DNA from 4 places in the Promicromonospora sp. NPDC110617 genome. Region 3 is predicted to be linked to each of the others. Evidence: riboswitches for the same ligand, from Rfam matches in the RefSeq annotation. Region 3 holds a riboswitch; each other region holds the start of a gene.

Region 1 (5,743 bases), on a different contig from region 3:
CGAGGCCCGCGCCGCCGACCCGGCCACCGAGTACGTGCTGGCCGACCTGAGCAGCGACGGGCACACGGCCGACCTCGTGATCAGCAACGCCGCGCTGCAGTGGGTCCCGGGGCACCGCGAGCTCCTCACGACGCTTGCCGACCGCGCCGCGCAGACCTTCGCGTTCCAGGTGCCGGGCAACCACGACGCGCCCAGCCACCGGCTCCTGCGGGAGGTCGCCGCCCGCGCGCCGTTCGCCGACGTCGTCGGGCCGGTCGAGCGGCGGGCCACCGCCGACCCGGGCGAGTACCTGGCGATCCTGGCCCGGCCGGGCTGGACCGTCGACGCATGGGAGACCACCTACACGCACGTGCTGCAAGGGCCGGACCCGGTGCTGCGCTGGATCTCGGCGACCGGTGCCCAGCCCACCCTCCAGGCGCTGGAGGCGAAGGACGCGGCCCTGCGCGCCCGGTTCGAGGCGGAGTTCGGCGCGGCGCTCCGGGAGGCGTACCCCGAGCACCCGCACGGCACGCCGCTGGCGTTCCGCCGGGTGTTCGCGGTGGCCACGCGGGTCTGAGGCGGCGCCCACCCAGCTGGCGGCTGACGGCGCGCGCCGTCAGCCCTGCTGGGTGACCCGGGCCTCGAGCCCGGCGAGCTCGGTGTTGACGTACCGCCGCGTGCGCCGCCGCACCAGGTTGCCGAGCAGCCAGGCCAGCGAGCCGGTTTGCGTGATCGCGAGCGTCACGCGGGAGCGGCCGTCGGGCAGGGGCTCGACCAGGTGCTCCGCCTGCGTGGTCAGGCCCGGCGCCTCGCTGATCCACGCGAAGTGGCGCGGCGGGTCCCACTCGTCCATCAGCCAGATCGCGAGCGGCAGCTTGGGCTGCTCGATCCGCACCTGCGAGCCGACGTCCGGCGGGTTGGGCCCGTCGATGATCTCGACCGACGTCATGGACGACGTCCAGTCGGGCATGTGCTCGACGTCGGACAAGACCGCCCAGACGGCCTCGGGCGAGGCGTCGATCACGGCGGTGGTGCTGTAGCTCGGCATCGGTGCTCCTGTCCTGAAGGGTGACGCCGGCGGCCGGCGTCACCCCCTAGTCTCGACCTCGGGGCGCGATCTCGCGCCCGGCCGACACGCTCGAGGCCGACGAGCCTCAGGCCCGGACGGGCGGCGTCGGCCAGGTGGGGGCGGACAGGCCCTGCTCGAAGAAGAGGTACTCGTGCACCGACGAGATCTCGAACGCCCGCAGCATGCGCGCGCGCTCGTCCGGGGAGACCCAGCGGGCCGCGTCGTCGGCCAGCCGGCGGGCCTGCCGGGTCGACTCCTGGAAGGCCTCGGCGCCGTAGGTGCCGATCCAGGTCGCGTACGGGTGGCCCGCCAGGCCGCCGGGGCGGCGTCCGGCCAGGTCCACGAGCACGCTCCCGACGTGCGCGTAGAGCCAGTAGCAGGGCAGGAGCGCGGCGACGGTCTCGGCGTAGCCGCCCGACGCCGCGGCGTGCAGGTGGCCCGTGTAGGCCGCGGTCACGGGCGACGGTTCGACCGCGGCGACGTCGCCCGCCGCCAGCCCGGCGTGCGCGCCCAGCCAGTCGCGGTGGAGCGCCGTCTCGACCTCCAGCGCCGTCACGGACGACCGCGCGAAGAAGCCCTGCGCGGCCGGGTCGGGCGCCACCTGCGCGGCGCGCGCCAGGACGCGCGAGTACTCGCGCAGGTAGGCGGCGTCCTGGGCGAGGTAGAACGCGAAGGACTCGGCGGGCAGCGAGCCGTCCGCGAGCGCCTTGACGAACGGCATGTGCTCGACGGCGTCGCGCCAGCCCGCGATGCGTTCCCACGCCTCCTCGGTGAACGGGCGGACGGCGGCGGGGCCGGACGGGGTCTGGGTGGAAACGGGGACAACAGAAGAAGTCACGGTGGACATCCCTTCGCCAGCATGATCTGGATCAGGTTCGACGGGTGTGGTCTCAGCCCTGGCAGGGCACCCCGTGTCACGTGCGGCAGACGCTACCGGATCGAGCGGGCCGCGGGCTGCCCGGCCTGGCGGGTCGTAGGCTGCCGCCATGACAGACCGCCCGATCCGCATCGGTGTCCAGCTCCAGCCGCAGCACGCCGACTACTCCGCCCTGCGTGACGCGGTGCTCCGCGCCGAGGACGCGGGTGTCGACATCATCTTCAACTGGGATCACTTCTTCCCGCTGCGGGGCAACCCCGACGGCAAGCACTTCGAGTGCTGGACCATGCTCGGCGCGTGGGCCGAGCAGACCGAGCGCGTGGAGATCGGCGCCCTCGTGAGCGGCATCGGCTACCGCAACCCCGACCTGCTGGCGGACATGGCCCGCACGGTCGACCACATCTCCGGCGGGCGGTTGATCCTGGGGCTGGGCGCGGGCTGGTTCGAGAAGGACTACGACCAGTTCGGCTACGAGTTCGGCACGGCCGGTTCGCGCATCGCGAGCCTGGCCGACGCGATGCCGCGTATCAAGGCCCGACTGGCGGCCGGCAACCCGGCGCCGTCGCGCGAGATCCCGGTCCTGATCGGCGGCGGCGGCGTGCGCAAGACGCTGCGGATCGTGGCCGAGCACGCCGACATCTGGCACTCGTTCGGCGACCTGCCGACCCTGACGAGCAAGTCGGCGATCCTCGACGAGCACGGAGCCGCCGTCGGGCGCGACACCGCTGCACTGGTCGAGCGCTCGGTGCAGGCGCAGGGCTCGCCCGCTCAGGAGGGTGCGGCCCTCGTGGCGGCCGGGGTCAGCCTGTTCACCGTCGGGGTGACCGGCCCGGACTACGACCTGTCGACCGTCACGGACTGGGTCGCCTGGCGCGACGCGCGGGGCTGACCCAGGCGCAGCGCGCTGTTGACCAGGCCCAGGTGGCTGAACGCCTGGGGTGTGTTGCCGAGGTGCCGGCCGGTGGCCGGGTCGTACTCCTCGCTGAGCAGGCCCAGGTCGTTGCGCACGGCGAGCAGTCGTTCGAACAGGGCGACGGACTCGTCGACCCGGCCGATGCCGTGCAGCGCGTCGACCAGCCAGAAGTTGCACACCAGGAACGTCGCCTCGGCGCCGGGCAGGCCGTCCACCCGGTCGTCGGCCTCGTTGTGGTACCGCCGCAGCAGCCCGTCCTGACCCAGCTCGCGCTGCACGGCGTCCACGGTGCCGACCACGCGGGGGTCGTCCCAGGGCAGGAAGCCGACCTGGCCGATCAGCAACAGCGCCGCGTCGAGCCCGTCCGAGCCGTAGAACTGCGTGAACGTGTTCCGCTCGGCGTCGAACCCGTGGGTGCAGACGTCGTCGTGGATCCGGTCGCGCACGGCGCGCCAGCGTTCGACGGGTTCGTCCGGCAGGCCGTACTTCTCGACGGCGCGGACGGCCCGGTCGAAGCCCGCCCAGGCCATGACGCGCGAGTGCACGAACGCGCGGCGCGGGCCCCGCACCTCCCAGAGCCCGTTGTCGAGGTCGTCCCAGTGCTCCTCGAGGTGCTCCAGCAGCGCCCGCTGCAGCCGCCACACGTCCTGGTCCTGCTCCAGCCCCGCCTCGCGCGCCTGGTGCAGGGCATCCAGCGTCTCGCCCCACACGTCGATCTGGAGCTGGCTCGCCGCGTCGTTGCCGATCCGCACCGGTGCGGAACCCTCGAAACCGGGCAGCCAGTCGAGCGTGTACTCCGGCAGCCGCCGCCGGCCGTCGAGCCCGTACATGATCTGCAGGTCCGCCGGGTCCCCCGCCACCGCGCGCAGCAGCCACGCCCGCCACTCGCGCGCCTCGTCGATGAAGCCCGTGCCGATCAGCGCCTGCAGGGTCAGCCCGGCGTCGCGCAGCCAGCAGTACCGGTAGTCCCAGTTCCGGGTGCCGCCGAGCTGTTCGGGCAGCGACGTCGTGGCCGCCGCCGCGATCGCCCCCGTCGGGGCGTAGGTGAGGGCCTTCAGCGTGATGAGCGAGCGGTGCACGGCGTCGGGCCACTGCCCGGTGTAGCTGCAGCCCTCGAGCCAGGACTGCCAGAAGTCCTCGGTGTCGCGCAACGCAGCGTACGGCTCCACCGGGTCCTGGGTCTCCAGGTGGGACGCGTGGTAGTTCAGGACGAACGGCACCCGGTCGCCGGGCCCCACGGTGAACTCGGCGCGCAGCACCGCCCCGTCGGTCGACCCCTCGTGCGCCATCGGGACCACCGAGTCGATGCGCACGGAGTCCGGGCCCGCGACGGCCCGCAGCGCGTCCCCGTCCTGGGTGATCCAGGGCACGATGTTCCCGTAGTCGAACCGGAGCCGCAGCTCGGTGGTCATGGGGACGTGGCCGCTGACGCCCTCGACGATCCGGACCAGATCGGCCTCGTCACCGCGCGGCGGCATCAGGTCGACCACCCGGACCCGGCCCTCGGGCAGGTCCCACTCCGTCTCCAGGATCAGCGTGCCGTCCCGGTAGCGCCGGCTCGTGCAGTCGCCGCCCGACGTCGGGCCCAGGCGCCACGACCCGTGCCGCTCGTCCCCGAGCAGCGCGGCGAAGCACGCCGGCGAGTCGAAACGCGGCAGGCACATCCAGTCGACCGATCCGTCCCGGCCGATCAGTGCGGCGGTCTGGAGGTCACCGACCATCCCGTAGTCCTCGATGCGACGCGTCACGGGACCACCCTAGGTTCGGCCCGACCCGCTGAACAGCACACGACACGCGCCCGCCCACCCTCACTCACGTGTCAGACGTACAGGTCACGCGGGTGACCTGTACGTCTGACACGTGCGCGGGTGGCGGCGTCGAGGCTCAGAACGACGAGGCGTCCGCTGCGTACACCCACCGGTAGCCCGGGTACTCACCGAGCGACCACAGATAGTCCCGCGTCGGGTCGTAGGACAGGTCCTCCGCCCCCACGGTCAGCGCGTTCCCGTGCCGCACGATCGAACCCGACGGCGCCACGAACGTGTGCAGGTCACCGTCCGAGTTCGGGTCCGAGTGGTCGGAGCCGTCGCTCTGCGAGAAGAAGAACTCACCGTTGATCGCCGTCGAACCCTGCACGCTCTCCAGGTCCGTCCGGTAGGCCTCGGTCGCCTTGATGATCCCGTCCGACGCCGGCTTCAGGAACCGGTTCGTGTAGTCGATCGGCACCCGGATCGTCCGGACCTGCGCGCCCGCGTCGACGTCGGCCGCACTGCGGTACTCGCTGACGACCACCGAGTCCGGCGTGCTCGTCCGGTCCAGCGAGACCGAGGAGTGCTGGAGCTGCGCGTACCCGCCCGCCGTCGAGTCAGTGAACTTCGCCGTCTGCGGCAGCACGTACTTGTAGTCGAAGGCCTGGTACGAGCCGTCCGACTGCCGCCCGATCGCCGACGAGTCGCCCGTCGAGACCTGCCACAGGTGGTCCAGGTCGAACACCCGGAAACCGCCGCTCGTGTCCGCCACGTACAGCAGGTTCCCGTACCACATGATGCCGCCCGCATGGACGTTCACAGCCTTGAACGACGGCGCGCTCGCCGTCCCGCTCGGCTCGACCAGCAGGATGTGCCGGTACGGCGGGGCGGAGGCGCTCGCCGACAGGTTCGACACGCTGACGCGGACGCCCTTGTCGATCCCGTCCTCGGCGTGGTCGTACCAGCTCACCAGGTTGATCCGCTTGCCGTCGTACGTGCCCTCGGCGTACGCGTCCGAGCTGGTGGTGATGCCCTGCGGGTACCAGGCGTCCGTGTCCTGGTCACCCGCGTTCCAGCAGTAGTAGGCGGTGCGGTTCGTGACCGACGGGGCGCTGCCGCAGCTCGGGGTGCGGTTCGCGTCGTCGGCCACCGCACCC
Region 2 (5,743 bases), on a different contig from region 3:
CGCACGCCGGAGCGGTTCTCGGCCCGCGCCGCCGCCCAGGCCAGCGCGATCTCCCGCGCCGCGGCGGCCGGGTCGGGCCGCCCGCAGACGGCGGAGACGACGGCGCTGCCGGCCGCACCGGCGCCGTGCAGCGCGGCGACGTCCGCGGCCCGCAGCCCGCCGATCGCCACGCACGGCAGCGCCGCGGCGGCCGTGACGACGCTCAGCCGGGTGAAGCCGATCGCCGGCCGGGCGTCGGACTTGGTCAGGGTGGGTCGCACCGGGCCCACCCCGAGCAGGTCGACGGTGCCGGGCGGCAGGTCGGCCGCGGCCTGCGCCTCCTCCGGCGTGCTGACGCTCAGCCCGAGGTGCCGGTCCGGCCCCAGCAGCCGCCGCGCCGAGACGGGGTCGAGGTCGCGCTGGCCCACGTGGGCGCCGTCGGCGTCGATCGCGAGCGCCACGTCCACCCGGTCGTCCACCACGAGCGGGACGCCGAGCGGCCGCAGCAGGGCGACCAGGGCGCGGCCGAGGTCCACGAGCTCGCGGGTGGTCGCGCCCGGGTCGCGGAGCTGGACGGCGGTCACGCCGCCGTCGACCGCCGCGCCCACCGTGGCGACGACCCCGGCGGGGCCGCCGCACTGCTGGGTGTCGGTGACGAGGTAGACGGACGGGTCGAGGCGGATCCGGGCGCTCATGCCTCGGCCCGCGCGGGCTCATGCCCGGCGGCGGGCTCGTTCACCAGCCCGGCGCCGAACCCGACGGCCTCGGCGTCGACGTCGAACACGCGGTCGACCAGCTCCACGGCGAAGCTGCCGGGGGCGGTCGACGTGGTGCGGTCGGCGGCGACGCACAGCCAGGCCGTCGCGGCGGTCGCGGCGAGCAGGCGGTCCTCGGTGACGGCGGAGCACGCAGCGACCAGCGCGCCGAGCGAGCAGCCGACGCCGGTCACGCGCGTCATCAGGGAGGTGCCCGCCTGGACGCGCACGACGCGCTCGCCGTCGGTGATCAGGTCGGACGCGCCGCTGACGGCGATCACCGCCCCGGAGGCCCGGGCCAGGCCCAGTGCGACGTCCCGCACGGCGTCGGGCGTGTCGAGGGAGTCGACGCCCCGGCCGCCGGCGCCGCCGGCGAGCGCCTGGATCTCGGACGCGTTGCCGCGCACGACGGCGGGGCCGCGCGCGAAGAGCTCGGCCGCGAGTCGGGTGCGCAGCGGCAGCGCGCCGATGGCCACGGGGTCGAGCACCCAGGGCACGCCCGCGGCGGTGGCGCCGTCGACGGCGGCCCGCATGCCGTCGGCCTGGCCGCCCTCGACGGTGCCGAGGTTGACGAGCAGGCCGCCGGCGGCGCCGGCCATGAGGGGCGCCTCCTCGGGGTCGGCGACCATGGCCGGTGCCGCGCCGGCGGCGAGCAGGACGTTGGCGGTGAAGTTGGTGACCACCACGTTGGTCACGCAGTGCACCAGGGGTGCGGTGTCGCGCACCGCGGTGACGACCGACGCGACGGCGTCGGGCAGGACGGAGCCCATGAGGCGTTCCCTTCGCTAGCACTACCTAGATCAGGTTCCACGGGTGCATCTCAGCCGGGCGGGTGCCCGGCGCCCCGCGCCAAGTGGGCCCACCCTAGTCGCGGACGGCGTCCGCCCGAAACCGGCTCCGTGGGTGCGGTGCTAGCTCGACCCCGTCGCGGTCCACTCGCTCGCGAGCACGCCCATGACGACGTCGTCGTGGTAGCGGCCGGCGTGGAAGACGGCCTCCCGGCGTCGTCCCTCCACGACGAAGCCGCACCGTTCGTACGCGCGCCGCGCGTCGGTGTTGAAGCTCCAGACGCTCAGCTCGACGCGGTGCAGGTTCATCTCCTGGAAGGCGTACCGGAGCATGACGCGGACGGCGTCGGACCCGTACCCGTGCCCGGTGTGCTCGGGCCCGAGAATGATGCCGAGGGTGCCGGTGCGCTGCGGCAGGCCGGCTCCGTGGATGGTCACGTGCCCGACGAGGTGCGGGTCCTCGACGGTCTCGACGCTCAGGCCGACCGCGCCCGGGTCGGTGTTGGCGCTCCACGCGCGGAACAGGTCGGCGGCCGGCCCAGCCGGCCGGGGACGCACGGTGGGTTGCTGCAAGGGCTGCCACTCGGAGTCCCGCCACCACCGGTCCAGGTGCGGCAGGTCGTCCTCGGCCAGGGGGCGCAGCCGGACGGCGCGGCCGACCAGCAGGCCGCGACCGTAGTCCCGGGCGTCTTCGCTGCTGGTGAGGCCGCCCGCCGTCATGCGCAGCTGCCGTCCTGGTCCGCGGAGTGCTCCGCCCGGAACTGCAGCCCGTCGACGAGCAGGTCGAGCATGCGCCGGCCGTGGTCCGGCTCCTCGTCCTCCATGGGCAGCGACAGCTTGGACACGGCGTACAGGAGGTCCTGCGGGCTGACGACGGCGCGGACGGCGCCGGCCGCGACGGCGGTGTCGAGCAGCGAGCCGAGGGCGGGGCCGAGCCGCCCGATGAAGTAGGCGGGCAGGGCGTCGAACGCCGGGTCGCCGGAGTGCAGCGCCGAGGCGAGCCCGCGCTTGGTCACGAGGAACTGGGTGTAGCGGTGGAGCCACTTCTCGAGCGCGACGACCGGCGGGTGCTCGGCGGCGAGCACCGGCGCGGCGTCGGCGGTGGCGTCGACCTCGGCCTGGAACACGGCCTTGACCAGGTCGGACCGCTTGGGGAAGTGCCGGTAGAGCGTGCCGACCCCGACGCCGGCCAGGTCGGCGATCTCCTTGGCGGGCGCGTCCACGCCCGACGTGCCGAAGACCTGCTTGGCGGCGTCGAGCAGCGCGTCGATGTTGCGCTGCGCGTCGCGGCGCAGCGGCCGCTGCTCTGTGTTCTGGATCACTTCGCTCCCGATCTCTTGCTAACCGGAATGGCTTTCCATATAGTTCTGGAAGAGCGTTCCGCTTAGCTCAAGACTACGGCATCGCGGTGACGCCCACCAGACCTCTCGACCCCAGGAGGGCCCCATGCAGTACCGCAGCCTCGGCCGGACCGGCATCAAGGTCAGCCCCTACGCGCTCGGCGCGATGATGTTCGGCGCGATCGGCAACCCGGACCACGACGAGTCGGTCAAGATCATCCACAAGGCCCTCGACGCGGGCATCAACTTCATCGACACGGCCGACGCCTACTCGCGCGGCGAGTCCGAGGAGATCGTGGGCAAGGCGCTCAAGGGCCGCCGCGACGACGTCGTGCTGGCCACCAAGGTGCACCTGCCCATGAGCGACGACCCCAACCACCGCGGCAACTCGCGGCGCTGGATCATCGCCGAGGTGGAGAACTCGCTGCGCCGCCTGGGCACCGACCACATCGACCTGTACCAGATCCACCGGCCCGACCCGGACACGGACGTCGAGGACACGCTGGCCGCGCTGACCTACCTGGTCAACTCCGGCAAGGTGCGCGCCATCGGGTCGTCCACGATGCCCGCCGCCGACATGGTCCAGGCGCAGTGGGTGGCCGAGCGGCGCGGCCTGGAGCGGTTCCGCACCGAGCAGCCGCCGTACTCGATCCTGAACCGCGGCATCGAGCGCGACGTCCTGCCGGTCGCCCAGCAGTTCGGCATGGGCACCCTCGTGTGGAGCCCGCTGGCCGGAGGCATGCTCACCGGCAAGTACCGCAAGGGCCGCGCCAGCGACGCCCACCGGGCGCAGTACGGGTTCGCGCACCTGCAGGACGAGCGGCGTCTCGACGTCGTCGAACAGCTCATCCCGGTCGCCCAGGACGCCGGGATCCCGCTGAACCACCTCGCGATGGCGTTCGCCGTCGCCCACCCCGGTGTCACGTCCGCGATCATCGGCCCGCGCACCATGGAACACCTCGACAGCGCGCTCGCGGGCGCCGAGGTGAGGCTGAGCGACGAGACCCTCGACCGGATCGACGCCATCGTGCCGCCCGGCACCGACATCGGCCGCCTCGACATGGCCTACGACCCGCCGGCCATCCAGCAGCCCACCCTGCGCCGCCGACCCGCGGAACAGCGCGCCGCCGCCTGACCCGGGCTCGCCCCACCGCACGAAGGGAAACGTCATGTCACATCGCCAGCACCCCCTCGGCACCGGCTTCACCGCTGCCTCCACGGTTGACGACGTCCTCGCGGGCGTCGACCTGACCGGCAGGAACGTCGTCGTCACGGGCGGACACTCGGGCCTGGGCCTGGTGGCCACGCGCGCGCTGGCCGGGGCCGGCGCCTCGGTCACGGTCGCCTCGCGCGACCCCGAGCGCGCGGCCGCCGCCGTCGCCGGGATCGAACGGGTCGAGGTCGGCCGGCTCGACCTGCTGGATCCCGTGTCGATCGACGCGTTCGTCGAGCGCTACCTGGGCTCCGGCCGACCGCTGCACGTGCTGATCAACAACGCGGGCCACCCGGCCCCGGCGCGGGTCGAGCGGGACGCGCGCGGCTACGAGGTGCAGCTCGCCACCAACCATCTCGGGCACGCCCAGCTCACCCTGGGTCTCCACCCGGCGCTCCGGGCGGCGGACGGCGCCCGCGTGGTCACCACCACGTCCGGCGCGCAGCGGATGTCCGACATCCTGTGGGACGACCCGAACTTCACCGCCGGCGGCTACGACCCGGGGCTGGCGTATGCCCAGTCCAAGACGGCGAACGTGCTGTTCACGGTCGAGCTCGACCGGCGCTGGGCGGCCGAGGGCATCCGCGCGTACGCGCCGCACCCCGGCATCGTGCCGGCCACCGCGTTCAACCGCTCCGTGGGCGAGGCCGCGCAGCGCGCGATGCGCCTCATCGACGACGCCGGCAACCCGGTCATCGACCCGGAGCACGGCAAGAAGACGCCGGAGCAGGGCGCCGCGACGATCGTGTTCGCCGCGACCAGCCCCCTGCTGGCCGACGTCGGCGGCGTCTACCTCAACAACAGCGACGTCTCGCCGCTGGACGAGGACCCGCGGCCCGTCGACCTCACTGGGGCGGACGCCGACGACGTGCCGGCCGACGTCGTGCCGCACTCGATCAACCCGGACTCGGCCCGCCGGCTGTGGGCCCTGACGGAGCGCCTGCTGGCGGCGTGACCGGGCGCACATCCGTGCGCGGGCCGGTCACAGCCGCGTCCACGCCTCGCTCAGCACGCCTCGCAGGATCTGCTCGATCTCGTCGAACTCCGGCTGCCCGATCGTCAGCGGCGGCGCGAGCTGGACCACCGGGTCGCCGCGGTCGTCGGCGCGGCAGTACAGCCCCGCCTCGAACAGCGCGGGCGTGAGGAACCCGCGCAGCAGGCGCTCGGCCTCGTCGCCGGAGAAGGTCTCGCGCGTGCCCTTGTCCCGGACGAGCTCGATCCCGTAGAAGTACCCGGCGCCGCGCACGTCGCCGACGATCGGCAGATCGTGCAGCCGCTCCAGGGTGGCCCGGAAGGCGGGCGCGTTCTCCTTGACCCGCCCGGTCAGGTCCTCCTCGTCGAAGAGGTCGAGGTTCGCCATCGCGACAGCCGCCGACACCGGGTGCCCGCCGAACGTGTACCCGTGCGCGAACGTCGTGGACCCGTGGGCGAACGGCTCGAACACCCGGTCGGAGACGAGGCACGCGCCGATCGGGGAGTAGCCCGACGCCATACCCTTGGCACACGTGATCATGTCCGGCACGTAGCCGAAGTCGTCGCACGCGAAGATCGACCCGATCCGGCCGAACGCGCAGATCACCTCGTCGGAGACCAGCAGCACGTCGTGCCGGTCGCAGATCTCGCGCACCCGCTCGAAGTACCCCGGCGGGGGCGGGAAGCAGCCGCCGG
Region 3 (5,743 bases):
AGGATCATCGGATGGCGACACAACGCGCCGTGCGCCTGAGCGACGTCGCCGCGGTGGCCGGCGTCTCGAAGGCGACCGCCTCCAAGGCGCTCAACGACAGCCCGGTGGTCTCGCCGGCGACCAAGGCCCGCGTGCTGGAGGCCGCCGAGCGCCTGGACTTCCGGCCCAACGCGCTCGCCCAGTCGTTCGCGTCGGGCCGGAGCCGGACCGTCGGGCTGCTGACCCACCGCGCGACGGCGACCTTCTCCCGGCCGGTCGTCATGGGCGCCGTCCTGCGGCTCGGGAGCCGGGAGCGTGCCGCGCTCGTGTTCGACGGCCGCATAGACGCCCACCGCGACATGACCGAGAGCATCCGGACCCTGCAGGACCGGCGCATCGACGGGCTGCTGGTGGTCGGGTCCGGCTACGCGCGCGTGACCCCGTCGATCACGCACCAGTTCGAGGTCCCGGTCACCTACGCCTTCGCCGCCACCGACGACCCCGGCGACTACGTCTTCCTGCCGGACAACGAGCAGGCCGGGTATCTCGCCGGGCGGCACCTCGTCGAGCGCGGCCGGACCCGGATCGCGCACGTCACCGCGCAGGCCGACGACCTCGCGGTGCGGCGGCGCGCCGCCGGCCTGTCACGGGCGCTGGAGGAGGCCGGTCTGGCACCCGTCACGACCCTGCACGGATCCTGGCGCCGTGAGTGGGGCGAGCAGGCCCTGCACCTTCTCGACGAGGGCGGCCTGCCCTTCGACGCCGTGTTCTGCGGCAACGACCACATCGGGTTCGGCGTGCTCGACGCCCTGGAGGCGCAGGGTCGCCGGGTGCCGGACGACGTGTCCGTGATCGGCGTCGACAACTGGGAGGAGGTCGTGATCGACCAGAAGCTGCGCCGCCTCACCACGATCGACCTCGACCTCATGGGTGTGGGGCGGGTCGCGGCCGACAACGTCATCGAGCCGGCCGCGACCGGGGGAGAGCGGTTCGTCGAGCCGATCCTCGTCCAGGGGCCGTCCACCTGACCGAGCCCGGGGCGATGGCCGTGAGCACGTTGGGCGGGTCGGGTAGGCGCGCGTCCCGGGCTTGACCAGAGCCTGGGCGATTGCTCTCACTATTCGGACATTCGCGGCTGTTATGGTGGGCGCCGAGCACGGGAGTCCGGTAGGCCGGGCTGAGAGGGAGTAATCGAACTCCGACCGTTGAACCTGATCCGGATCATGCCGGCGCAGGAAGCGACCTCAGGGCGTGGCCGTACCGGTCCCCGTCCTCCTGTGCCCGACGGATATCCGACGGACAGGGGAGGACCTGATGGCGAACCACGCCACGGCAACGGACGAGACCGCCGAGCTGCGCGGCGACCCGATGCGCTTCGGCGTCGGCGCGCGGATCACCGCGGCGGTGATGTCGGACGACTACGTCGACGTGATCCTGGGCGCGCTGCGGCAGGCCGACGCGACCGGTCTGGTCGTCGAGACCGGCGACGTGAGCACCTACGTGGGCGGCGCCGAGGCCGACCTGCTGCGGTACGTGACCGACCTGACGGCCGGGATCGCGGCGTCGGGCAAGCACGCCGCGATCACCGTGCACCTGTCCCGGGGCTGCCCGGGCGAGGTGGCCTGCGACCTGCCGGGCGGGGCCGGCCCGCGGGTCACCGAGGTGCCCCGGGGGCGCGACACCGGCCGGTTCGTCTCGGCCGAGTGGGCGCTGTACCCGCTGGCCGACGACGTCCGCGCGGACGTCACGCCGGACCACATGCGCGACATCTACGCCGCGATCGAGCTGGCCAAGGACAACGGCACGTTCCGCGGCTCGCAGCACTTCGTCACCCGCCTGGAGGGCGACGCCGGACGGGTGCTCGCCAGCGCCTTCGCCGGCTGGGTCCTGGCGGGCCGCACGGTGCAGCACGTCACCAGCCACCTCACCCTCTCGGTGAACAGCCCGAGCCACGTCCGCGCCCCGGGCGGCACCGGTGAGTGAGCCGACGACGCGCCGCCGGGCGCGGCTGCCGCTGCGCGACATCGTGCTCATGGTGATGCTCGGCGTGGTGTTCGGATTCCTGTACTGGGCGCTCGTGCAGGCGTGGAACGGGCTCGCCGTGGCGATGGGACCGGCGGGCGACCTGGCCCAGCACGTGCTGCTGGGCGGCTGGCTGCTCGTGGCGCCGATCGCGGTCGCGATCATCCGCAGGCCGTTCGTGGGCATCATCGCCGAGGTGATCGCCTCCGTCGTCGAGGTGGTGTTCCTCGGCTCGCCGGTCGGGCCGCTCCTGCTGGTGGCTGCGGCGATCCAGGGCGCCGGCAGCGAGCTCCCGTTCGCGCTGACCCGCTACCGTCGGTTCGGGTGGGGCGTGTACGCGGTCTCGGGCCTGCTGGGCGCGGGCCTGGTCTTCGTGTGGTCCGCGTTCCGGTTCGGCTGGTACGGACAGGACATCCTGGCGCTGCGCCTGGGCATCCAGCTCGTCTCCGGCCTCGTGCTGGGCGGCCTGCTCGCCAAGGTGATCGTCGACCGCCTGCACGGCACCGGCGTGCTCGACGAGTTCGCCATCGGCCGGGCGGACGCCGCGCTCCGCGGACCCGTGGCGCGCCGTGAGCGCTGACGCCGTCGTGGCGGCCGCCGACGTCGGGGCGACCGTCGTCGAGACCGCCGGACTGGAGGCGGTCTACGGCACCGGCGACGGGGTGGGACCCGTCGACCTGCGCATCGAGGCGGGGCAGAGCGTGCTCGTGCTCGGCCCGTCGGGCTCCGGCAAGTCGACGCTGCTCCGGCTGCTGCACGGCGCCGTCCCGCACGCCGTCCACGCGCAGGTGGACGGCGCGGTGCACGTCGCCGGCCGGTCCGTGGCCGACACCGGGATCGCGGGGCTCGCCGACGTCGTGGGCGTCGTGGCCCAGGACCCGGAGTCGGGCGTGTGCCTCCCCGACGTGCTCGACGAGGTCGCGTTCCCGCTCGAGAACCTCGCGATCGACCCCGCCCTCATCGAGCCCGCCGTGCGCACGGCGCTCGACCGGGCGGGGGCTTCGGGCCTCGCCGGGCGGGCGACGGCGGAGCTGTCGGGCGGGGAGCTGCAGCGTGTGGCGCTCGCGGCGGCCGTCGCGCCGTCGCCCCGCCTGCTGCTGCTCGACGAGCCGACCTCCATGCTCGACGCCGCCGGGATCGACGCCGTGCGCAGCGCGCTCGACGTGGTGCGGCGGGAGACCGGCGCCGCCTGCGTGCTCGTGGAGCACCGCCTCGACGAGCTGGCGGGCGACGCCGGGGCAGCGGCCCTCCCGGAGCGCTGGATCGTGCTCGGCGCCGACGGCCGCGTCCGGCACGACGTCGCCGTCGGCGACCTCACCGTGCCGCTGCTCCGGGACCTGGTCGGCGAGGGCTGCTGGCTCCCGCTCGACCTGGAGCTGGCAGCGCTCCTGGGCGACGTCGCGGGCGGGTCCCTGGCGGCGCGGCTGCTGCGGGAGCTCGGCCGGGACGACGTCCCGTCCCGCCTCACCCCGCCCGACGGCCCCACCCTCCGCGCCCGCGGCCTGTCCGTGGCGCGCGGCCCCCGGGGCCGACGCCGCGAGGTGCTGCGCGGGGTCGACCTCGAGCTCCACCCGGGGACCACGACGGCGCTGGTCGGCGCCAACGGCAGCGGCAAGTCCACGCTGCTGACCTGCCTCGCGGGCCTCGACCGGCCGGCCGCGGGCAGCGTGGACGGCCCCCGGGCCGGGCTCGTGTTCCAGAACCCGGAGCACCAGCTCACCGCCACGACGGTGCGCCAGGAGGTGGCGCACGGCCTGCCGCCCGACGCCGCGCCCCGGGTCGACGAGGCCCTGGCCCGCTTCGGGCTCACCCGGCTCGCCGACCACAACCCCTACCGGCTCTCCGGCGGGCAGAAGCGCCGCCTCAGCCTCGCGGCGATGCTCGTGCACGACCACCCGTTCCTGCTCGCCGACGAGCCCGGCTTCGGCCTGGACCGGCACGCCTCGGTGGGCGTGCTCCGGGCGCTGCGCGACGCCGCCGCCGACGGCCGCGGCGTGCTGTTCTCCAGCCACGACCTGCGGGCCGTCGCGGGCTACGCCGACCGGGTCCTCGTGCTCGCCGACGGCACCCTGCTGGCCGACACGACACCGCTCGACCTGCTCCGCGACGAGCCGCTGCTCGCGCGCGCGGGACTGCGCCCACCCGCCCTGCTCCGCCGGCTGGCGCACGAGGTCCGCGACGGGCACGAGCTGGCCGAGGCGCTGCGCGCCATGGACGCCGCCGCCCTGACGCTGGGCGTGGCCGCGTGACGGCCCCCACCCCCTACCTGGGCCGCCGCAACCCGTCGGTCAAGGCGGCGATCCTGCTCGCCGCCTCGCTCGCCACCCTCGGCTTCCTCGACCCGCGTCCGCTGCTCGGCCTCTACGCGCTCGCGGTCGTCGCGGTCGGGGTCGCCGCCCGCGTCCCGCCGCGCACCCTGGTGCTGGGGCAGGTGCCGTTCGTCGTGTTCGGCGTGGGGCTTGTCGCCGTCAACGGCCTCAGCCGGCCGGGCACCCCGCTCGTGCCGGGCGCGCCCGTCAGCGTCGAGGGGCTGACGGTCGGCGTCGCCCTCGCGCTGCGCGGCCTCGTCATCGGTGTGCTCACGATCGGGTTCCTGGCCTCCACGCCGCCCCGAGACCTGATGGTGAGCCTGGTGCAGCACGCCCGCCTCAGCCCCCGGTACGCCTACCCGGTGCTGGCGGGCCACCGCATGCTCACGGCGATGCCCGCGCGGTGGGCCACCGTCCGGGCGGCGCAGGCGGTGCGCGCGCCCCTGCGCCGCGGGCGTCCCCGGTTCGGCCTGCCCGACGCCGGGCGGGCCGCCTTCGCGCTGCTGGTCACCTCGATCCGGTCGGCCGAACGCATCGCGCTGGCGCTGGAGTCCCGGGGCCTCGGCGAGCGCCCCCGCACCGTGTGGCGTCCCGTCCCGATCGGCCGGGGGGACGTCGTGCTCGCGCTGGTGGTGACGGCCGCGTGGGTGGCGGCCGTGGTGGTGGACCTCCGGCTCTGACGTCCGGCCGGGCCAGTCCGGGTCACCCGTCTCCTGGCGCGGCGTTTCCTGGCGCGCCGCCCGGCGCCGTCGGTACGCTCCCGACCATGGCGGACGCGTCCGCACCACCCGACTCGCTCCGAGGCCCGGCCGACGCCGCCGAGGTCCGGCCCACCGGCCCGCTGCCCGCCGTGGCGTGGCGTCCGGTCGGTGCCGCTGTGCTGGTGCTCGGTGTGCTGCTGACCGTGACGAGCACCTGGTACGGGTATCACCGGGACGAGCTGTACTTCCGCATGCTGGCGCCGGGCTCGGGCTACGTGGACCAGCCGCCGCTGACACCGTGGCTGGCGCGGACCTTCGCCGAGCTGTTCGGCGACACGCTGCTCGTCATGCGCATCCCCGCGACGCTCGCGCACCTGGCCGCGATCGTCGTGATCGCGCTCGTCGCCCGTGAGCTGGGCGGGCGCGCGGGAGCGCAGGCGCTGGCCGCCTGGGGATACGCGACGGCTGCGATCCCCGTGGCGTTCGCGCACACGCTGCTCACGTCCAGCCTGGACCTGCTCATGTGGCCGGCGGTGCTCCTGTGCGTGATCCGGGCCGTGCAGCGCGACCCCCGCTGGTGGCTCGCCGCCGGGCTGGTCACGGGAGTCGCGCTGTACAACAAGCTGCTCGTGGTGGCGCTGCTCGGCGGGATCCTGCTGGGACTGGTCGTCGCGTGGCCGTGGCGGGCGCTGCGGGACTCGAAGGCCGTGGTCCGGTGGCCCCTTGCCACCC
Region 4 (5,743 bases), on a different contig from region 3:
AGCCGAGCACGGCGGCGACCTCCCGCAGCCGGGGGTCGATCGCCCGGAGCACCGGCAGCACGGTGCGCACGACGAGCGGCACCGCGACGACGGCCTGCGCCACCGGCACGAGCAGCCCGGAGGTGCGCAGGTCCACGCCGAGCACGGGCTGGTCCATGGTGATGAGGAAGCCGAACCCGACGGTCACGGCGGAGACGCCCAGCGGCAGCATGAACAGGCCGTCGAGTGTGCCGATCGCACGGCGTGCGCCCACGGACCGGGGCCGCCGGGACACGACGAGCGCCACGAGGCCGCCCACGACCAGGGCGATCAGGGTGGCGGTCAGCGCGATCCGCAGCGACGTCGCGGTGGCCTCCCACACGGTGACGACGAGCGCGTTCCGCTCGCCGGTGGTCCCGAGCGCCAGGTAGTTGCCCGGGCCCCACGACCCGTCCGGCTCCCGGAACGAGCGGACGACCAGCCCGGCGAGCGGCAGCGCGATGAGCGCGGCGACGATCGTGACGCCCGCGAGCGAGGCGCTCACGTCCGCGGGCGAGCGCCAGGACAGCGGGCGCGCCGAGCGCCGCGCCGACACCAGGTGCAGCGCGGCCTCGCGCCGCCGGCGGGCGCGCGCGGAGACGGCCAGGGCGGCGGAGATGACCACGAGCTGCAGGACGGACAGCACGGAGGCCGACCGCAGGTCCAGGAACTGCGTGGTGCGGGTCCAGATCTCGGTCTCGATGGTGCCGTACCGCACACCGCCGAGCACGAGCACCACCCCGAACGCCGTGGCGCAGAACAGGAACACCACCGACGCCGCCGAGGTGATCGCGGGCGCGAGCGAGGGCAGCGTGACGGTGCGGAACACGCGGGCCGGACCGGCGCCCAGCGACGCCGCGGCCTCCTCGGCCCGGGGGTCGAGCCGCTCCCAGAGCCCGCCCACGGTGCGCACCACCACGGACACGTTGAAGAAGACGAGCGCGACGACGATCCCGGCGAGCGACTCCTCCAGCCCGAGGAACCCGAGCGCACCGCTCGGCGCGAACAGCGCGCGGAACGCGACGCCGACCACCACGGCGGGCAGCACGAACGGCACGGTCACCAGCCCACGCGCCAGGCTGCGCCCCGGGAACGACCGCCGGTACAGGAGGTAGGCCAGCGGTAGGCCGAGCAGCACGGAGAACGCCGTGCCGAGCACCGCCTGGGTGAGGGTGAGCCCCACGAGCCGCCACGTGCGGGGGCGGGTGAGCACCTCGACGAACCCGGTGAGGTCGAGCGCGCCGTCGGGCACGAACCCGCGCACCACGAGTGCCGCCACCGGCCACGCGAAGAAGACCGCGAGGAAGCCGAGGGGAACGGCGACCGCCACGCCCCAGAGGAGGGGCGCGGGTCGCAGCCCGTGCCTCCAGCCCGGGCTCCGGCTCAGGCCCTGCCCTTGGTGGACTGAGCCTGCGGCTCCGCTCCGGGCGGGTGCCTCGTTCCTCGGCCCTGATGCGCTGCGCCTCCGGCTCAGGCTCTGCCCTTGGTGGGCTGAGCCTGCGGCTCCGCTCCGGGCGGGTGCCTCGTTCCTCGGCCCCCACCCTGCGCTGCGCCTCCGGCTCAGCCCACGACGGTCTCGGTCCACCGTTCGATCCACTCGTCGCGGTGCTCGCTCACGTCGGCCGGGTCCACCTCGAACGGGGCGTCGGCCTGGGGCGCGAACTTCTGCCAGTCGGCGGGCAGCTCCACGGCCGCGTCGGCCGGGTACATGTACATCGACTCGGGCAGGGCGGCCTGGACGTCGTGGGTGAGCAGGAAGTCCACCAGCGCTCGCGCGCCCTCCGGGTTGTCGGATCCCGCGAGCACGCCCGCGTACTCGACCTGCCGGAAGCAGGTCTCCAGCAGCGCGCTGGTGGTCGACTCCGAGCCGTCCTCGCTCACCGTGAACGCCGGCGACGTCGCGTAGGACAGTGCGAGCGGCCGCTCGCCGCCCTCGCCCGCCCCGGAGAAGTCGACGTAGTACGCGTCCTCCCACGAGTCGGCGACCTTGACGCCGTTGTCCACGAGCGAGGCCCAGTAGTCCTCGAACCCGTCCTCGCCGAACGCCCCGATCGTCGCCAGCAGGAACGCGAGCCCCGGGGACGACGTCGCCGGGTTGGTCACCACGAGCAGGTCCTTGTACTGCGGGTCGGCGAGGTCCTCCAGCGTCGTCGGCACCTCCAGGCCGGACTCCTCGAACCAGGCCTCGTCGGCGTTCACGCAGACGTCGCCCTGGTCGACGGGCGTGAGCGCGCCGCCGAGCTGCTCGGCGCCCTGGGGCAGGTCCGCGGGTGTGTACTGCTCGACCACGCCGGCCTCCAGCGCGCGGGAGGCGAACGTGTTGTCGATGCCGAACACCGCGTCCCCGAGCGGGGCGTCCTTGGTCAGCACGAGCTGGTTCACCAGCGTGCCGGCGTCACCCGCGGCGCTGACCTCGACCGTCGTGCCGGACTCCTGCTCGAACTGGTCGATCAGCTTCTCGTCGAGCGCCCAGGAGTCGTGGGTCACCAGCGTCACGGTCCCCGGGTCGCCGGTGGCGGACGAGTCGTCGCCGGACCCGGAGCCGGATCCGCCGGAGCACCCGGCGAGCAGCAGTGCCGTCGACAGCGCGACCGCGACGGTAGGGATGGTGCCCCCGTGGGCACCGGAAAGACGCGACATCATTCCTCCGACTTCCTCCGCCGGTGTCAACCGGATCAGGTTCAAGGGTCTGCGGCTCTCCGCACTCTCAGCGCCATCGGGGCGCTCCCCTGTCGTTTCCGTGCAGCCTAGTCGGCCGTCGAGGGCTACGGTGTGGAGATGGGCCAGATTGAGACGGAACAGACACTCGGCGAGAAGGTCGGCACCCTCGCACTGACGATCGCGGCCGGCTGGGTCGCCCAGAAGGCCGTCAGCATGATCTGGAAGGGCGTGACCGGAAACGACGCGCCCAACAAGCCGGACGACCCGGAGCTGGACCTGCTGCAGGCGACCGTGTTCGCGGCCGTCGCCGCCGGCACCGCGGTGTTCGCCAAGCGGCTGGCCGCGAAGGGCGCGCACAACGCCGCGGTGCGGATCGCCGCGCGGCGCAGCGCCGCGTGAGGGCATGACACCCTGGTGCCGTGAGCTTCACGCACCTCGATGACCGCGGCCAGGCCCGCATGGTCGACGTCACCACCAAGCAGCCGACCGTACGCTCGGCCACGGCCTCCGGCCTGGTCCGCTGCACCCCTGCAGTGATCCAGGCGTTGCGCGACGGCGCCGTGCCCAAGGGCGACGTGCTCGCGGTGGCGCGCGTCGCGGGTATCGCCGCGGCCAAGAAGACGCCCGACCTGCTGCCGCTGGCCCACGTGATCGGCGTGCACGGCGCAGCGGTGGACCTGGAGGTGACCGACGACGGCGTCGTCGTCACCGCCACGGTCCGCACGGCTGACCGCACCGGCGTCGAGATGGAGGCGCTCACCGCCGTCGCGGTCGCCGGTCTCGCCGTGATCGACATGGTGAAGGGCCTCGACAAGTCGGTCTCGCTCGCGGACGTGCGGCTGGAGCGCAAGACGGGCGGCAAGTCGGGCGACTGGGTGCGTGCCGAGTGATCACGGTCCGCTACTTCGCCGGCGCCCGGGAGGCCGCGGGGCGCACCTCCGAACAGCTCGACGGCCCGACGTCGGTGGCCGCCCTCCGCGGCGCCCTCGCCGCCGCCCACCCGGCCCTGGGTGCCGTGCTGCCGAAGTGCGCGCTGCTGGTCGCGGGCGCCCGGACCACGGCGGACGACGCGGCAGTGCCGGACGGCAGCACGGTCGACGTGCTCCCGCCCTTCGCGGGCGGCTGATCCCGGCTGACCCCGGCCCGGAGCCGGTGGCCCGGCCGCTGCGACCTTGTCAGTGCGGCACCGGAGCCGGGTGGTCGCCGCCCTCGAGCTGGGAGCGGACGTGCGGCCAGAGGGCGAGCACCACGTCGAGGCCGTCCCGCACGCCCCCGGTCGACCCCGGCAGGTTCACGACGAGCGCGCGCGTGCCGCCCGTGGCATGTGCCACGCCGACCAGACCCCGCGAGAGCGCGGCGGTCGGGATGCCTGCGACGGTGCCCCGCTGTCGGACGGCCTCGGCGACGCCCGGTACCTCGTAGTCCAGCACGGCGCGGGTGCCCTCGGGCGTGAGGTCGCGGGGCGTGATCCCCGTACCCCCGGTGGTCACCACCAGACGAGCGCCGGCGTCGAGCACGGTCCGCAGCACGTCACGGACCGGCTCGACGCCGTCGGGTACCAGATGGGTGACCAGGTCGGTGAACCCCGCCGCACGCAGGATCCGCGCCGCCGCGGGACCGGACCGGTCCTCGGCCTCGCCGCGGGCACAGCGGTCGGAGACGGTGATCACCGCTACCTGGTCGGACGTCATGCCGACACGCTATCGGCCTCCGGCTTCTCGCTCACGGCGGTCTCCTCGGCCAGGGCCTTGCGGTGCGCCCGCACGGACCAGATGACGGCGGCGGCCCAGCCCAGCCAGATCACCACGTAGACCGGGATCTTCACCGCGTCGGAGGCGGCGATCCAGTCGCTGTTGAGCAGCGTGCGCGAGTTGGTGAGCACGATGACGCCACCCACGAGCGAGCCCAGGATGCGCGGCGGCACCAGGCGCACCAGCCAGGCCGCGATCGGCGCCGCGATCAGGCCGCCGATGAGCAGGGCGAGCACCCAGGTGAAGTCGATGCCCTCGCCGGACAGGCCGACGAAGAAGCCGACGCTGGCGGCGACGGCCACCAGGAACTCGCTCGTGTCGATCGAGCCGATCACCTTGCGCGGCTCGAGGCGGCCGCTCGCGAGGATTGCGGGCGTGCCGACCGGGCCCCAGCCGCCGCCACCGGTGGCGTCGAAGAAGCCGGCCACGAGGCCGAGCGGAGCGAGGAACCGCTTGCGCAGCGGCTTGTCCGAGCGGGTCGGCAGACCCTGCACCGTGAAGCGCAGCAGCACGTAGAGGCCAAGCAGGAGCAGGATCACCGACATGACCGGTCCGGCGACCTCCGTCGACAGCGACGAGAGGAAGGTGGCACCGGCGAACGCGCCGATCGCGCCGGGGATGCCGATCTTGGCGACGACCTTCCAGTCCACGTTGCCGAAGCGCCAGTGGGAGGCGCCGGACGCGAGGGTCGTGCCGATCTCCGCGAGGTGCACGGTGGCCGACGCCGCGGCGGGGTTGGTGCCGATGGCCAGCAACAGCGTGGTGGAGGTGACGCCGTAGGCCATGCCCAGACTTCCGTCCACCAGCTGCGCGCCGAGGCCGACGAGCGCCAGCAGGATCAGGGTTCTCATGGTCGTGACCTTCCAGGTCCGGGGGGATGCGACACAGGGCCATGGCAAAGTCAGGCCCGCGTCAAGGTAACCACCTAACCCGGTCGGAAACAACAAGCATCTCAGAGATCGGATAAGTGCGCATGAGAAAGCCGGGTGAAAGCCCCGCGATCTCTCGGAGTTCGGCCGGACCAGGGACGGCCGGGCCTCAACGTCCGGTCAGGGTCAGGAGTTCGACCAGGCCGAGTCGCCCTCGGTCAGGGCGCGGATGTCCTCCGGCAGCGTGCCGCCCACCAGGTCCGCGAGGGACACTGCCTCCAGCACGGCGCGCACGTTGGCCCGCAGCGCCACCCACACGTGCAGGAGCGGCGCGGCCGCCCCCTGGAACTCCAGGTCGGACGGCCGGTTGCCGCGGACGAAGACGAGCGGCCCGTCCACGGCACGCACGACGTCGGCGATGGTGATCGAGTCGGCGGGCCGGGC

The links. A riboswitch is a leader RNA that binds a small molecule or an ion and turns the genes downstream of it on or off. The one in region 3 is predicted to bind thiamine pyrophosphate.
Region 1: it holds a riboswitch for thiamine pyrophosphate, as region 3 does, so the genes downstream of both, ACZ7LE_RS10600 (TenA family protein) here and ACZ7LE_RS25055 (YkoF family thiamine/hydroxymethylpyrimidine-binding protein) in region 3, are expected to answer to the same signal.
Region 2: it holds a riboswitch for thiamine pyrophosphate, as region 3 does, so the genes downstream of both, thiM (hydroxyethylthiazole kinase) here and ACZ7LE_RS25055 (YkoF family thiamine/hydroxymethylpyrimidine-binding protein) in region 3, are expected to answer to the same signal.
Region 4: it holds a riboswitch for thiamine pyrophosphate, as region 3 does, so the genes downstream of both, ACZ7LE_RS21735 (thiamine ABC transporter substrate-binding protein) here and ACZ7LE_RS25055 (YkoF family thiamine/hydroxymethylpyrimidine-binding protein) in region 3, are expected to answer to the same signal.

Annotation. Positions count from the first base shown of each region.
Region 1 is NZ_JBVKBM010000001.1:2,417,930-2,423,672, reverse strand. It holds gene ACZ7LE_RS10610 (methyltransferase domain-containing protein) at 1-556, shown strand, start outside; gene ACZ7LE_RS10605 (SRPBCC family protein) at 596-1,027, opposite strand; gene ACZ7LE_RS10600 (TenA family protein) at 1,134-1,886, opposite strand; TPP riboswitch at 1,878-1,970, opposite strand; gene ACZ7LE_RS10595 (LLM class F420-dependent oxidoreductase) at 2,035-2,814, shown strand; gene ACZ7LE_RS10590 (glycoside hydrolase family 15 protein) at 2,760-4,586, opposite strand; gene ACZ7LE_RS10585 (hypothetical protein) at 4,723-5,743, opposite strand, start outside.
Region 2 is NZ_JBVKBM010000001.1:2,121,406-2,127,148, forward strand. It holds gene thiE (thiamine phosphate synthase) at 1-674, opposite strand, end outside; gene thiM (hydroxyethylthiazole kinase) at 671-1,504, opposite strand; TPP riboswitch at 1,494-1,591, opposite strand; gene ACZ7LE_RS09325 (GNAT family N-acetyltransferase) at 1,646-2,242, opposite strand; gene ACZ7LE_RS09330 (TetR/AcrR family transcriptional regulator) at 2,239-2,844, opposite strand; gene ACZ7LE_RS09335 (aldo/keto reductase) at 2,969-3,997, shown strand; gene ACZ7LE_RS09340 (SDR family NAD(P)-dependent oxidoreductase) at 4,032-5,030, shown strand; gene ACZ7LE_RS09345 (aspartate aminotransferase family protein) at 5,058-5,743, opposite strand, start outside.
Region 3 is NZ_JBVKBM010000005.1:209,512-215,254, reverse strand. It holds gene ACZ7LE_RS25065 (Gfo/Idh/MocA family oxidoreductase) at 1-2, shown strand, start outside; gene ACZ7LE_RS25060 (LacI family DNA-binding transcriptional regulator) at 12-1,007, shown strand; TPP riboswitch at 1,134-1,219, shown strand; gene ACZ7LE_RS25055 (YkoF family thiamine/hydroxymethylpyrimidine-binding protein) at 1,294-1,962, shown strand; gene ACZ7LE_RS25050 (ECF transporter S component) at 1,955-2,581, shown strand; gene ACZ7LE_RS25045 (ABC transporter ATP-binding protein) at 2,571-4,250, shown strand; gene ACZ7LE_RS25040 (energy-coupling factor transporter transmembrane component T family protein) at 4,247-4,990, shown strand; gene ACZ7LE_RS25035 (glycosyltransferase family 39 protein) at 5,077-5,743, shown strand, end outside.
Region 4 is NZ_JBVKBM010000004.1:1,763-7,505, reverse strand. It holds gene ACZ7LE_RS21740 (ABC transporter permease) at 1-1,348, opposite strand, end outside; gene ACZ7LE_RS21735 (thiamine ABC transporter substrate-binding protein) at 1,579-2,658, opposite strand; TPP riboswitch at 2,654-2,759, opposite strand; gene ACZ7LE_RS21730 (DUF4235 domain-containing protein) at 2,797-3,078, shown strand; gene moaC (cyclic pyranopterin monophosphate synthase MoaC) at 3,099-3,569, shown strand; gene ACZ7LE_RS21720 (MoaD/ThiS family protein) at 3,566-3,805, shown strand; gene ACZ7LE_RS21715 (MogA/MoaB family molybdenum cofactor biosynthesis protein) at 3,855-4,370, opposite strand; gene ACZ7LE_RS21710 (sulfite exporter TauE/SafE family protein) at 4,367-5,281, opposite strand; gene ACZ7LE_RS21705 (RrF2 family transcriptional regulator) at 5,486-5,743, opposite strand, start outside.